DNA from 2 places in the Rhizobium tropici CIAT 899 genome. Region 1 is predicted to be linked to the other one. Evidence: predicted binding sites of a transcription regulator. Region 1 holds the regulator's gene; the other holds the start of a gene.
The links. Region 1 encodes PhoB, which activates phosphate uptake and scavenging genes when phosphate is short. Its sites were predicted from a motif close to TGTCATNNANCTGTCAT; they were not measured.
Positions count from the first base shown of each region.

Region 1 (5,739 bases):
TCAGGCCTTCACCGCGAACGTCCTCGATGATGTCAGGAAAACGATCCTTGAGCGAGGCGAGCCCCTGGCGGAATACCAGCGAGACATCGCGCACATGCTGCAGGAAGCCTTCGGCAAGCACGATATCGAGAACCGCATTGCCGACTGCCATGGCGAGCGGATTGCCGCCATAGGTCGAGCCATGCGTGCCGGCCTTCATGCCGGAAGCGGCTTCTGCCGTCGCAAGGCACGCACCGAGCGGGAAACCGCCGCCGATACCCTTGGCGACCGCCATGATGTCAGGCTTGATACCGGACCATTCATGGGCGAAGAGCTTGCCGGTACGGCCGACACCACACTGTACTTCGTCGAGGATCAAAAGCAGGCCGTGCTCATCGCAGATCTCCCGCAGCCCGCGCAGGAATTCGTTGGTCGCCGGGCGAATGCCGCCCTCGCCCTGAACCGGCTCGATCAGGATCGCAGCCGTCGCATCCGTGATGGCGGCACGCACGGCGTCAAGATCGCCGAACTGCACCTGGTCGAAGCCCGGGGCCTTCGGACCGAAGCCTTCGATATATTTTTCCTGGCCACCGGCGGCAATCGTTGCGATGGTGCGGCCGTGGAAGGCGCCTTCGAAGGTGATGATATGGAACTTCTCGGGATGCCCCTTGGCGAACTGGTAGCGCCGCGCAGTCTTGATGGCGCACTCCAGAGCTTCTGCGCCCGAATTGGTGAAGAACACCTTGTCGGCGAAGGTCACTTCCGTCAGCCGCTTCGACAGCTTCTCCTGACCGGGCACCTCATAGAGGTTGGACAGGTGCCAGACCTTGTCGGCCTGCGCCTTCAGTTCGGCGACAAGATGGGGATGAGCATGACCGAGCGAATTGACCGCGACGCCGGCTGCGAAATCGAGGTAGCGTTCGCCATTCTCAGTGACCAGCCAGACGCCCTCGCCTCGCTCGAACCGCAGCGGAGCGCGCAAGTAGGTGTCGTAAAGCGGCGTGGTCTCGGCCATGGCCCTATCTCCTGATCACAACTTTAAGGACCGATCGCTTCCATTTGATGAAACGGGTCCGAAAAAATCAAAAATGCCGCCTTGCGGCGGCTCGGGCACTATTGATGTTTTGCACCGCGATGTCAACAAAACTGCCGTTTTAGCAGGTGCGAGAAAACACTTGCCGGCAAAAGAGATGCGCCGGGCGGCGCCTATGGCAGAAATGCCACGCCCGGACAGCAAGTTGGGGAAAACCTCGAAATCGATTCCTCAAGATTCCCGCGACTCTTGTCACGGAGTCAGCCTCACACTAGGTTAAAAACCAATTGCTAGACTGCATGCGGCGGAACTAGTCACCACAATTTTAGAGCGTTTCGCGCCTCGATACCATGCGAGGCAATGGTGAGGGATTCTGCCATCGGAAACGCGACAGCGGAGACAGGGCATGAATTGGACAGACGAACGCGTCGAGAAGCTGAAAAAGCTATGGTCCGAAGGATTGAGCGCCAGCCAGATTGCTGCGCAGCTCGGTGGCGTGAGCCGTAACGCCGTCATCGGCAAGGTGCATCGCCTGAACCTCCCCGGCCGAGCGAAGGCGGGCGGCACGGCAACCGCAGCACGCACGCCGAAGCGCAGCGCAGCGGCACCTCGCGCTGCGACCTACGGATCGCGCGTTGCTACCCGCACGGTGGTTGCCCGCCAGCAGGGCGCAACCATGCTGAAGGAAGAGATCGAGATCGATTCCGTCAACGAAATCCAATATCGCCCGGCATCGAACGTCGTCGTTCCGATCTCCCGCCGCCTCGGCCTGACGGAACTGACGGAGCGCACCTGCAAGTGGCCGGTCGGCGATCCGCTGAAGGACGATTTCCATTTCTGCGGCAACGAGAGCCCAGATTCATCGCCTTACTGCACCTACCATCAGCGCCTGGCCTACCAGCCGGTGCATGAACGGCGTAGACCGGCCCAGCCGCGTGGCTGAGAGGCTTGATGACTGAGATAAAGAAACGGGCCCTTGAGGCCCGTTTTCTGTTTCCGCCGCTATGTTGATGCCTGATCGGGTCTCCCCGCTCAGGCTTCCATGGAGTAGCCCGCGCCGCGAACGGTGCGGATGACATCCTGCATATTGGAGAAATTGAGCGCCTTGCGCAGGCGGCCGACATGGACGTCGACCGTGCGTTCGTCGACGTAGATATCGTGACCCCATACGCCGTCGAGCAGCTGCGAACGCGAGAAGACGCGGCCCGGCGAGGACATCAGGAACTCAAGCAGGCGGAATTCCGTCGGCCCCAGCCGCACTTCGCGGCTCTTGCGGTGGACGCGATGAGTTTCGCGGTCCAGCTCGATATCGCCGCAGCGCAGCACCGTGGAGAGAACCTCCGGGCGGGCGCGCCGCAGCATCGCCTTGACGCGAGCCATCAGCTCCGGCGTCGAGAACGGCTTGACGACATAATCGTCCGCGCCGGTCGAAAGCCCGCGCACGCGCTCGCTTTCCTCGCCGCGGGCCGTCAGCATGATGATCGGCAGGCGCTCCGTCTCCGGCCGCATACGCAGCCGGCGGCAGAGCTCGATGCCCGATACGCCGGGGAGCATCCAGTCGAGGATCAGGAGATCGGGGATGCGCTCCTGGAGACGCAGCTCGGCCTCATCGCCTCTGAGGATCGTGTCCACCTCGAAGCCTTCGGCCTCAAGATTGTAGCGCAGCAGAACGCTAAGCGCTTCCTCGTCTTCTACAACAGCAACTCTCGGAACCATGCGCCTATGGTCTCCTTTCTTCGCTTCCAGATTATTCCGTCACTGCGCCGACGGTATTGGCGGTATCGTCCTTCGGGCGCTCGCCTTCCGGCTGCGCGCCCGTCGCCATGTAATAGATCGTCTCGGCGATGTTGGTGGCATGGTCGCCGATGCGCTCGATGTTCTTGGCGCAGAAAAGAAGATGCGTGCAGGTGGTGATGTTGCGCGGATCTTCCATCATGTAGGTCAGCATCTCGCGAAAGAGCGAGGTGTACATGGCGTCGATTTCCTCGTCGCGTTCGCGGATCGATACGGCTTTGTCCGGCGAGCGGGTCGCGTAGACATCCAGAACTTCCTTGAGCTGGCTCAGCGCCAGTTCGGAGAGATGCTCGATGCCGCGGGCGAGGCGGCGCGGGACACCGGTGCCCTGGACGGCGATGACGCGCTTTGCAGTGTTCTTGCCGAGATCGCCGACGCGCTCGAGATCGGATGCGATGCGGATCGAGCCCATGATTTCACGCAGGTCCGCCGCCATCGGCTGACGGCGGGCGATGGTGACGATCGCCTTGTCTCCGACTTCGCGCTCGGCATGGTCGAGAACGACGTCGTCGGAGATGACCTTCTGGGCCAGGGCAGCGTCGCTGTTGACCAAGGCGCGTACGCTGTCGCTAACCATCTGCTCTGCCAGGCCGCCCATTTCAGCAATGCGGCGCGTCAGGAACTTCAGGTCTTCGTCGTAGGCAGAGAGAATGTGAGTGGAGACCATTTTTCTATCCTCAAGGTGAACTGTGTGAAATGAGCCGCGCGCCTGCCATCATCAACCAAAACGGCCCATGATGTAATCCTGCGTGCGGAAATCGTCGGGATTGGTGAACATCTTATCGGTGTCGTTCTCCTCGACCAGGTGGCCGAGATGGAACATTGCGGTACGCTGCGAGACGCGGGCTGCCTGCTGCATGGAATGCGTCACGATGACGATGGTGAAGTTTTCCCGAAGCTCGTGGATGAGATCCTCGACCTTGGCGGTCGCTATCGGATCAAGCGCCGAGCATGGCTCGTCCATCAGGATGACCTCCGGGCTGACCGCGACGGCGCGGGCGATGCACAGACGCTGCTGCTGGCCGCCGGACAGGCTCGTGCCGGCATCATGGAGCCGATCCTTGACCTCGCCCCAGAGACCGGCCTTCTGCAGGCTGGTCTCGACGATATGCTCGAGATCGGCCTTTGAGCGATGCAGGCCATGGATGCGCGGGCCGTAGGCGACGTTCTCATAGATGGACTTCGGAAATGGGTTGGGCTTCTGAAAGACCATGCCGACGCGGGCGCGCAGTTCCACCACGTCGATGCTGTCGTCGTAGACATCCTGATCGTCGAGCGTGATCTTGCCGGTGACCCGGCAGGTCTCGATCGTATCGTTCATGCGGTTGAGGCAGCGCAGGAAGGTGGACTTGCCGCAACCGGAAGGGCCGATCAAAGCCGTGACCGTATTGGTGCGGATCTTCAGATTGACGCCGAAGAGCGCCCGCTTGTCGCCGTAGAACACAGAAACGTCCTGGCCGATCATCTTGTAGGGGATCGTCGTCATCTTCCTGGACAATGCTTTTTCGCTGGCGGCTTCCGTCATCATGTTCATTTCGTGCGCCCTCCCTTACCAGCGCCGCTCAAAGCGGCGCCGCAGCAGGATGGCGCCGATGTTCATCGCGACGAGGAAGAAGAGAAGCACGATGATGGCGCCGGACGTCCTTTCGACAAAGGCCCGCTCGGCTTCGCTCGCCCACATGTAGATCTGCACCGGCAGCGCCGTCGAAGGATCGAGCGGCGATGCCGGATAGTTGGCGACGAAGGCGACCATGCCGATCAGAAGCAGCGGCGCAGTCTCGCCAAGCGCGTGCGCAAGCCCGAGGATCGTGCCCGTCAGAATGCCGGGCATCGCAAGCGGCAGGACGTGATGGAAGACCATCTGCATGCGCGATGCACCAAGACCGAGCGCCGCGCTGCGGATCGACGGCGGCACGGCCCGCAGCGCCGAGCGTGTGGCGATAATGATCATCGGCAGCGTCATCAGGCTCAGCACGAGACCGCCGACCAGCGAGGCCGAGCGCGGCAGTCCCATCATGTTGATGAAGACCGAGAGACCCAGCAGGCCGTAGACGATCGATGGGACAGCCGCGAGATTGTTGATGTTGACCTCGATCAAATCCGTCAGCCGGTTCTTCGGTGCGAACTCCTCCAGATAGATCGAGGCGGCGACGCCGACCGGCAAGGCAAGGACGAGAACGGTCAGCATCAGGTAGAACGAGCCGATCAGAGCGACGCCGAGCCCGGCGGCTTCGGGCCGGCTCGAGTTGCCCGACAGGAAGAGACCGCTGTTGAAGGCCTTGTAGAGCGCACCGCTTTCGCTGAGTTGCTTCATCCAGGTGACCTGGCGGTCGGATATCTTACGATCCTTCTCATCGACAGTCAGATCGATCTGGCCCTTGTTGGCTGAATCGATATTGGAACTGGCAAGGAAGGTGACGTTCTGCGTCGTCCCTATGATCGAGGGATTGGCGATGACCCTATCGCGCAGCGCGATCCTGGCACTGTCCGACACCATCGCCGTCGCCGCACGAACGAGCGCGCGATTGGCGGGATCGATGCTCAAGGCTTTCACCAGCGCGTCGCGCACCAGTACCGGGTAGTTGGCAGCGATCAGAACCTTCGGATCGGTGGCGCGCTTGGCTGCGGGGTCGATCACCTTCTCGGAGAATTCGATCGGCAGGGTGATCGAGGTCTGAACGAAGGCGGTATAGCCGGTGCGGACCACGGTCGAGACCAGGATGATAAGGAAGACGAGACCGAAGATGACGGCGGTAATCCCATAGGCGCGGAAGCGGCGCTCGGCGGCGTAGCGTCGCCTGATGCCGATATCGCGGCGCACGGATGCACCCGGCGTCAACCCGCGCGGCATGTTGAACTGAGAGGAGGATACGACGTCGCTCATTCGTATTGCTCCCTATATCGACGGACGATGTAGAGCGCATAGACGTTGA
Region 1 covers NC_020059.1:579,320-585,058, reverse strand. The annotation lists gene RTCIAT899_RS02865 (aspartate aminotransferase family protein) at 1-994, opposite strand, end outside; gene RTCIAT899_RS02860 (GcrA family cell cycle regulator) at 1,419-1,955, shown strand; gene phoB (phosphate regulon transcriptional regulator PhoB) at 2,045-2,728, opposite strand; gene phoU (phosphate signaling complex protein PhoU) at 2,760-3,473, opposite strand; gene pstB (phosphate ABC transporter ATP-binding protein PstB) at 3,525-4,340, opposite strand; gene pstA (phosphate ABC transporter permease PstA) at 4,356-5,690, opposite strand; gene pstC (phosphate ABC transporter permease subunit PstC) at 5,687-5,739, opposite strand, start outside.

Region 2 (5,739 bases), 790 kb from region 1:
GGGAGGAAAGATATGCCAGCAAGCAACCCAGGTTTCGACACGCTTGCAATCCATGCCGGCGCGCAGCCGGATCCGGCGACAGGCGCGCGCGCGACGCCGATCTACCAGACGACATCCTTCGTCTTTCAGGACGCGGATCATGCAGCCGCTCTGTTCGGATTGCAGCAGTTCGGCAATATCTATACCCGCATCATGAACCCGACCCAGGCCGTGCTGGAGGAGCGGGTGGCTGCCCTCGAAGGTGGCACTGCGGCTCTGGCCGTCGCCTCCGGTCATGCAGCGCAGCTCCTCATCTTCCATGCAATCATGCAGCCGGGTGACAATTTCGTCGCGGCCAAACGGCTTTATGGAGGCTCGGTCAATCAGTTCGGGCAATCCTTCAAGAGTTTCGATTGGCGGGTCCGCTGGGCCGATTCCGCGGATCCTGTGACCTTCGAAGCGCAAATCGACAGTCGCACCCGCGCCGTCTTTATCGAAAGCCTTGCCAATCCCGGCGGCACCTTTGTCGATATCGCCGCCATCGCCGCCATCGCGCACAAGCATGGCCTGCCGCTGATCGTCGACAATACCCTGGCGAGCCCCTATCTCATCCGACCGCTGGAGCATGGTGCCGATATCGTCGTGCATTCCCTAACGAAGTTCCTCGGCGGCCATGGCAATTCCATGGGCGGCATCATCGTCGATGGCGGCACTTTCGACTGGTCCGCCTCGGGTAATTATCCAATGCTGTCTTCACCGCGTCCGGAATATAACGGCATCGTGCTGCATGCGACCTTCGGCAATTTCGCTTTCGCCATTGCGTGCCGCGTGCTGGGCCTGCGCGATCTCGGACCGGCCATCTCGCCGTTCAATGCCTTTCTGATCCTGACGGGCATCGAAACGCTTCCGCTGCGGATGCAGCGCCATTCCGACAATGCGGCTGCCGTTGCGCGCTGGCTGAAGGGGCAGGAGAAGGTGGCATGGGTCAATTATGCCGGCCTTGAGGACGATCCCAACCACGCGCTGCAGCAGCGCTACTCGCCGAAGGGCGCAGGCTCCGTCTTCACCTTTGGTCTGAAGGGGGGATATGAAGCCGGCAAGGGGCTGGTCGAAGGCCTGCAGCTGTTCTCGCATCTTGCCAATATCGGCGACACGCGCTCGCTCGTCATCCATCCTGCTTCGACCACGCACAAGCAGCTGAGCGACGAACAGAAGGTCGCAGCCGGCGCCGGCCCGGATGTGGTGCGCCTCTCCGTCGGTATCGAGGACGTCAAGGATATCATCGCCGATCTGGAGCAGGCGCTGGCGAAAGTCTGAGGACGGCACCGGCAGGAAGCCGAAAAAGCCGCAGGGGTTCTTTGATCCCGGCGAATTTCATGTTTGTCTCGGTCCGCGCCCACCAGCATGGTGGCCACCGCGGACATTTTTTAATGTGGCGAAACGTGACCGACGGGGGATCTGAGTGGCAGGCTATGTGCAACTGAATGTCGATGACGTTGAGCCCGAGCTCGGAGCGCCCGCCGCCGATCGCCTCATTTCGGGAGCCCCGACCTTCCGAACCTGGAGCCTCGATGAGGCTGATGGCGGCCTCTATGCCGGTATCTGGGAAGCAACCCCAGGCAAATGGAGGATCGTCTATGACGAATGGGAATATTTCCATATCCTCTCCGGCTATTCTATCGTGACGAGTGAGGATGGCGAGACCTTCCATCTGCGCGCAGGCGACCGCCTTATCTTGAGGCCGGGCTTCAAGGGGACCTGGGAAGTTATTGAAACGACTCGCAAGGATTACGTGATCCGTCTCTGACGATGCTCTTGAATCAGGACATGAAGTTCACGTTCGTGCGCTCTTTGGCGCAGCTCGTTTGACGCCGTTCCGCAATGGCGGCGATGATTGCCGCAGGTTGTGTCACTACCGCTTCATTAAACTGTCATCAAACTGAAACAATGCGTCTTTAGAGCCAAGTCTGTCGCCGGGAGACTTCGGGCGGGGAGGTTCGTTTACCATGGGCAACCTCACGTCGATCTTCTGCTCGCCATCCTTTCATTCACTTGAGGAAGTGAGTCTACTATGCTTAACCTGAAACTCCGTTCGCTTTGCCTGACTGCAGGCCTCATCGCGGCTATGTCCGCTTCGGCCTCCGCTGCCGACATCACGGGCGCTGGCTCGAGCTTCATTGCACCGGTTCTGTCCAAGTGGGCCGAAGGCTACAAGGCTGCGACGAACAACGTCGTCAATTACCAGTCGGTCGGTTCGGGCGCCGGCATCAAGCAGCTCCTCGACAAGACCATCGTATTCGGCGCTTCGGACAAGCCGATGAGCGACGCCGACCTCGAGAAGAACGGCATTGCCCAGTTCCCGATGATCTCCGGCGGTATCGTCGTTTCCTATAACGTCGAAGGCGTAAAGCCGGGCGAACTCGTTCTTGACGGCAAGACGCTGGCCGACATCTTCCTCGGCAAGATCGCCAAGTGGGACGATGCAGCCATCAAGGCTCTCAATCCGGACGTGAAGCTGCCGTCCACGGCGATCTCGGTCGTTTACCGCGCCGACAGCTCGGGCACGACCTTCAACTTCACCGACTACCTGGCGAAGGTTTCGCCGGAGTGGAAGGAAAAGGTTGGCTCGAACACGGCTGTTGAATGGCCGGTCGGCTTCGGCGCCAAGGGCTCGGAAGGCGTTTCCACCACCGTCAACCAGACGGCTGGCTCGATCTCCTACGTTGAATATTCCTACGTCGTCGCCAACCACATCGGCTTTGCGAAGATGAAGAATGCTGCCGGCAAGGTTATCGAGCCGAGCCTGGAAACCTTCAAGGCTGCCGCCTCCAACGCCGATTGGGCCAAGGCCAAGAACTTCAACCTGATCATCACCAATCAGCCGGGCGAAAAGAGCTGGCCGATTGCAGCTTCCACCTGGGTTCTGCTCTACAAGAAGCCGGCTGATGCTGCTAAGAACGAAGAAGCACTGAAGTTCTTCAAGTGGTCCTATGAGCATGGCCAGAAGGACGCGACCGCGCTGTCTTATCTTGCGGTTCCGGACAATGTTGTCGAGATCGTCGAGAAGTCTTGGAAGACGGACTTCGGCACGAAGTAATTTGTGCTAGGCGAAAAAGTTGCGGCGGACAGGGTATTTCCCTGTCCGCCTTTCGTGACAGGACAAGGGGAAATCGATGGCTGACGCGACTCAGATGGCTGGCTTCCAGGCTGTGAATACCTCCGCCGCGACCAGAAAATTCCGGATACAGGATCGGATTTTCTATTTGATGACGCTTGGCTCGGCTATTCTTGTCGTGCTTCTGCTGCTGGCAATCCTCGTGGTTCTTGTCATCGATGCCTTACCCACATTTCAGACCTTTGGCTTGTCGTTCCTTTGGGGCACCAAGTGGAGCGCGCCGGCCGATATTTATGGCGCCGTCCCTGCGGTGGTCGGCACACTCGTAAGTTCGTTCATCGCCATGTTGATTGCCATTCCCCTGGGCATCGGCATCGCCATCTTCCTCACGGAACTTTGCCCCGGCAGCCTGCGCCGTCCGATCAGCACGGCCATCGAGCTTCTGGCGGGCGTTCCCTCCATCATCTATGGCATCGTCGGCCTGTTCATTCTCGTGCCGCTGATGCAGAACAATGTCCTGCCTTTCCTGATGGCGACTGTCGGCCAGGTGCCGGTGATCGGCCTGCTGTTCCAGCCGCCGGCGCCGGGCGTCGGCCTGCTGACGGCAAGCCTCGTGCTCGCCGTCATGATCCTGCCGTTCATCACCGCGATCTCCCGCGACGTGTTCAGCACAGTGCCGCCGATGCTGCGCGAATCCGCCTACGGCATGGGCATGACCACATGGGAAGTGGCTCGCCACATCCTGATTCCCTATACACGCCGCGGCCTCGTCGGCGGCATCATGCTCGGCCTCGGCCGCGCGCTCGGCGAAACCATGGCCGTCACCTTCGTTATTGGCTCGGTGAGCCGTCTGCAATCGTCGATCATCTCGCCGTCCACCACCATTTCCGCCCAGATCGCGAACAATTTCGGCGATGCCGACGGTCTGCAATTGTCGAGCCTGATTGCGCTCGGCCTGCTCCTGTTCGTCCTTTCCTTCTGCGTGCTTGCGCTGGCGAGGTGGATGATCGGCCGCGGCGACTCGCACTGAGGAAAAAACCATGGACAATGCAATTCGTCAGAACCTCGTGTCGAGGCGTTATGGGAAGAACCGGGTGATGATGGTCTTGTGCTTCATCGCGGCCGTCCTCGGCATCTTCTTTCTCAGCGTGATCCTTGCGACCCTGCTTTATCGCGGCATATCGGCGCTCAGCCTCGACGTGTTCACCATGTCGATCCCGGCCCAGGGCTCGCGCGGCGGTCTGATCAACGCGATCTACGGCACCGTGCTGGTCACGGGTCTCGCGATCGTGATCGCCGCGCCGATCGGTATTCTTGCCGCCACCTATCTTGTGGAATATGCCAACGGCAGCAAACTTGCCGAGGCTGCCAAGTTCCTCAACGACATCTTGCTGTCCGCACCCTCGATCATCATCGGCGTGTTCGTCTACGGCGCGGTGGTCGTGCCCATGCATGGCAACTCCGCTATCGCCGGCATCCTTGCGCTGGCGCTGATCGCGCTTCCGGTCGTCAACCGCACGACGCAGGACATGCTGTTGCTGGTGCCAAACGCGCTTCGTGAGGCGACCGCAGCGCTCGGCGCGCCACGCTGGAAATCCATGATGATGGTGGTTTACCGTTCCGCCTGGACCGGCATCCTCACCGGCATCCTGCTGGCCGTCGCCCGCATCAGCGGCGAAACCGCGCCCTTGCTCTTTACGGCCGGTTACAGCAAATTCATGAATACAGACCTGACTGGTCCGATCGCCACGCTGCCGGTTGCGATCAATACGCTCGCCGCCGATGCCGGTGAGGATCTCAAACAACTTGCCTGGGCCGGCGCGCTGATTATCACCGTTGCCATCCTTGCGCTTAACATCCTTGCCCGTGTCTTGAGTGGGCGCCGCCAGTGACGCAGCCGCCGAACGATAGGAATGAGACCATGAACATGAGCGACAGCAATTTCCAGAGCGTCAACGCACAACCGGGGAAGGATGCTGCTTCCCAGTCGGATCTCGGTCTGGCGAAACTTGAGGTGAAGAACCTCGATTTCACCTATCAGAACGGCCATCGCGTTCTGAAGAGCGTGAATATGAACATCCGCAAGAATGCGGTCACCGCCTTTATCGGCCCTTCGGGCTGCGGCAAGTCCACGTTGCTGCGCACCTTCAACCGCATGTATGACCTTTATCCGGGTCAGACGGTTGCGGGCGAGATTCTGCTGGATGGCCGCAATATCCTCACCAAGGACGTCGATCTGAACGATCTGCGCGCCAAGGTCGGCATGGTGTTCCAGAAGCCGACGCCGTTCCCCATGTCGATCTATGAGAACGTCGCTTTCGGCATCCGCCTCTATGAGAAGGTCTCCAAGTCGGAAATGGACGCCCGCGTCGAAGCGGCGCTGACGGAAACGGCGCTGTGGAGCGAAGTCAAGGACAAGCTGCACCAGAGCGGACTTGGCCTTTCCGGTGGGCAGCAGCAGCGCCTCTGCATCGCTCGCGCCATCGCCATTCGCCCTGAAGTCCTGCTGCTCGATGAACCGACCTCGGCTCTGGATCCGATCTCGACCGCCAAGGTCGAAGAACTCGTGTCGCAGCTGAAGGGCGACTTCACCATCGTTATCGTCACGCACAATATGCAGCAGGCGAGCCGTATCTCCGACAGCA
Region 2 covers NC_020059.1:1,365,023-1,370,761, forward strand. The annotation lists gene RTCIAT899_RS06645 (O-acetylhomoserine aminocarboxypropyltransferase) at 13-1,296, shown strand; gene RTCIAT899_RS06650 (cupin domain-containing protein) at 1,442-1,786, shown strand; gene pstS (phosphate ABC transporter substrate-binding protein PstS) at 2,051-3,076, shown strand; gene pstC (phosphate ABC transporter permease subunit PstC) at 3,153-4,124, shown strand; gene pstA (phosphate ABC transporter permease PstA) at 4,135-4,986, shown strand; gene pstB (phosphate ABC transporter ATP-binding protein PstB) at 5,016-5,739, shown strand, end outside.
Region 2: the regulator PhoB is predicted to act here: its motif matches at 1,909-1,925, upstream of pstS (phosphate ABC transporter substrate-binding protein PstS).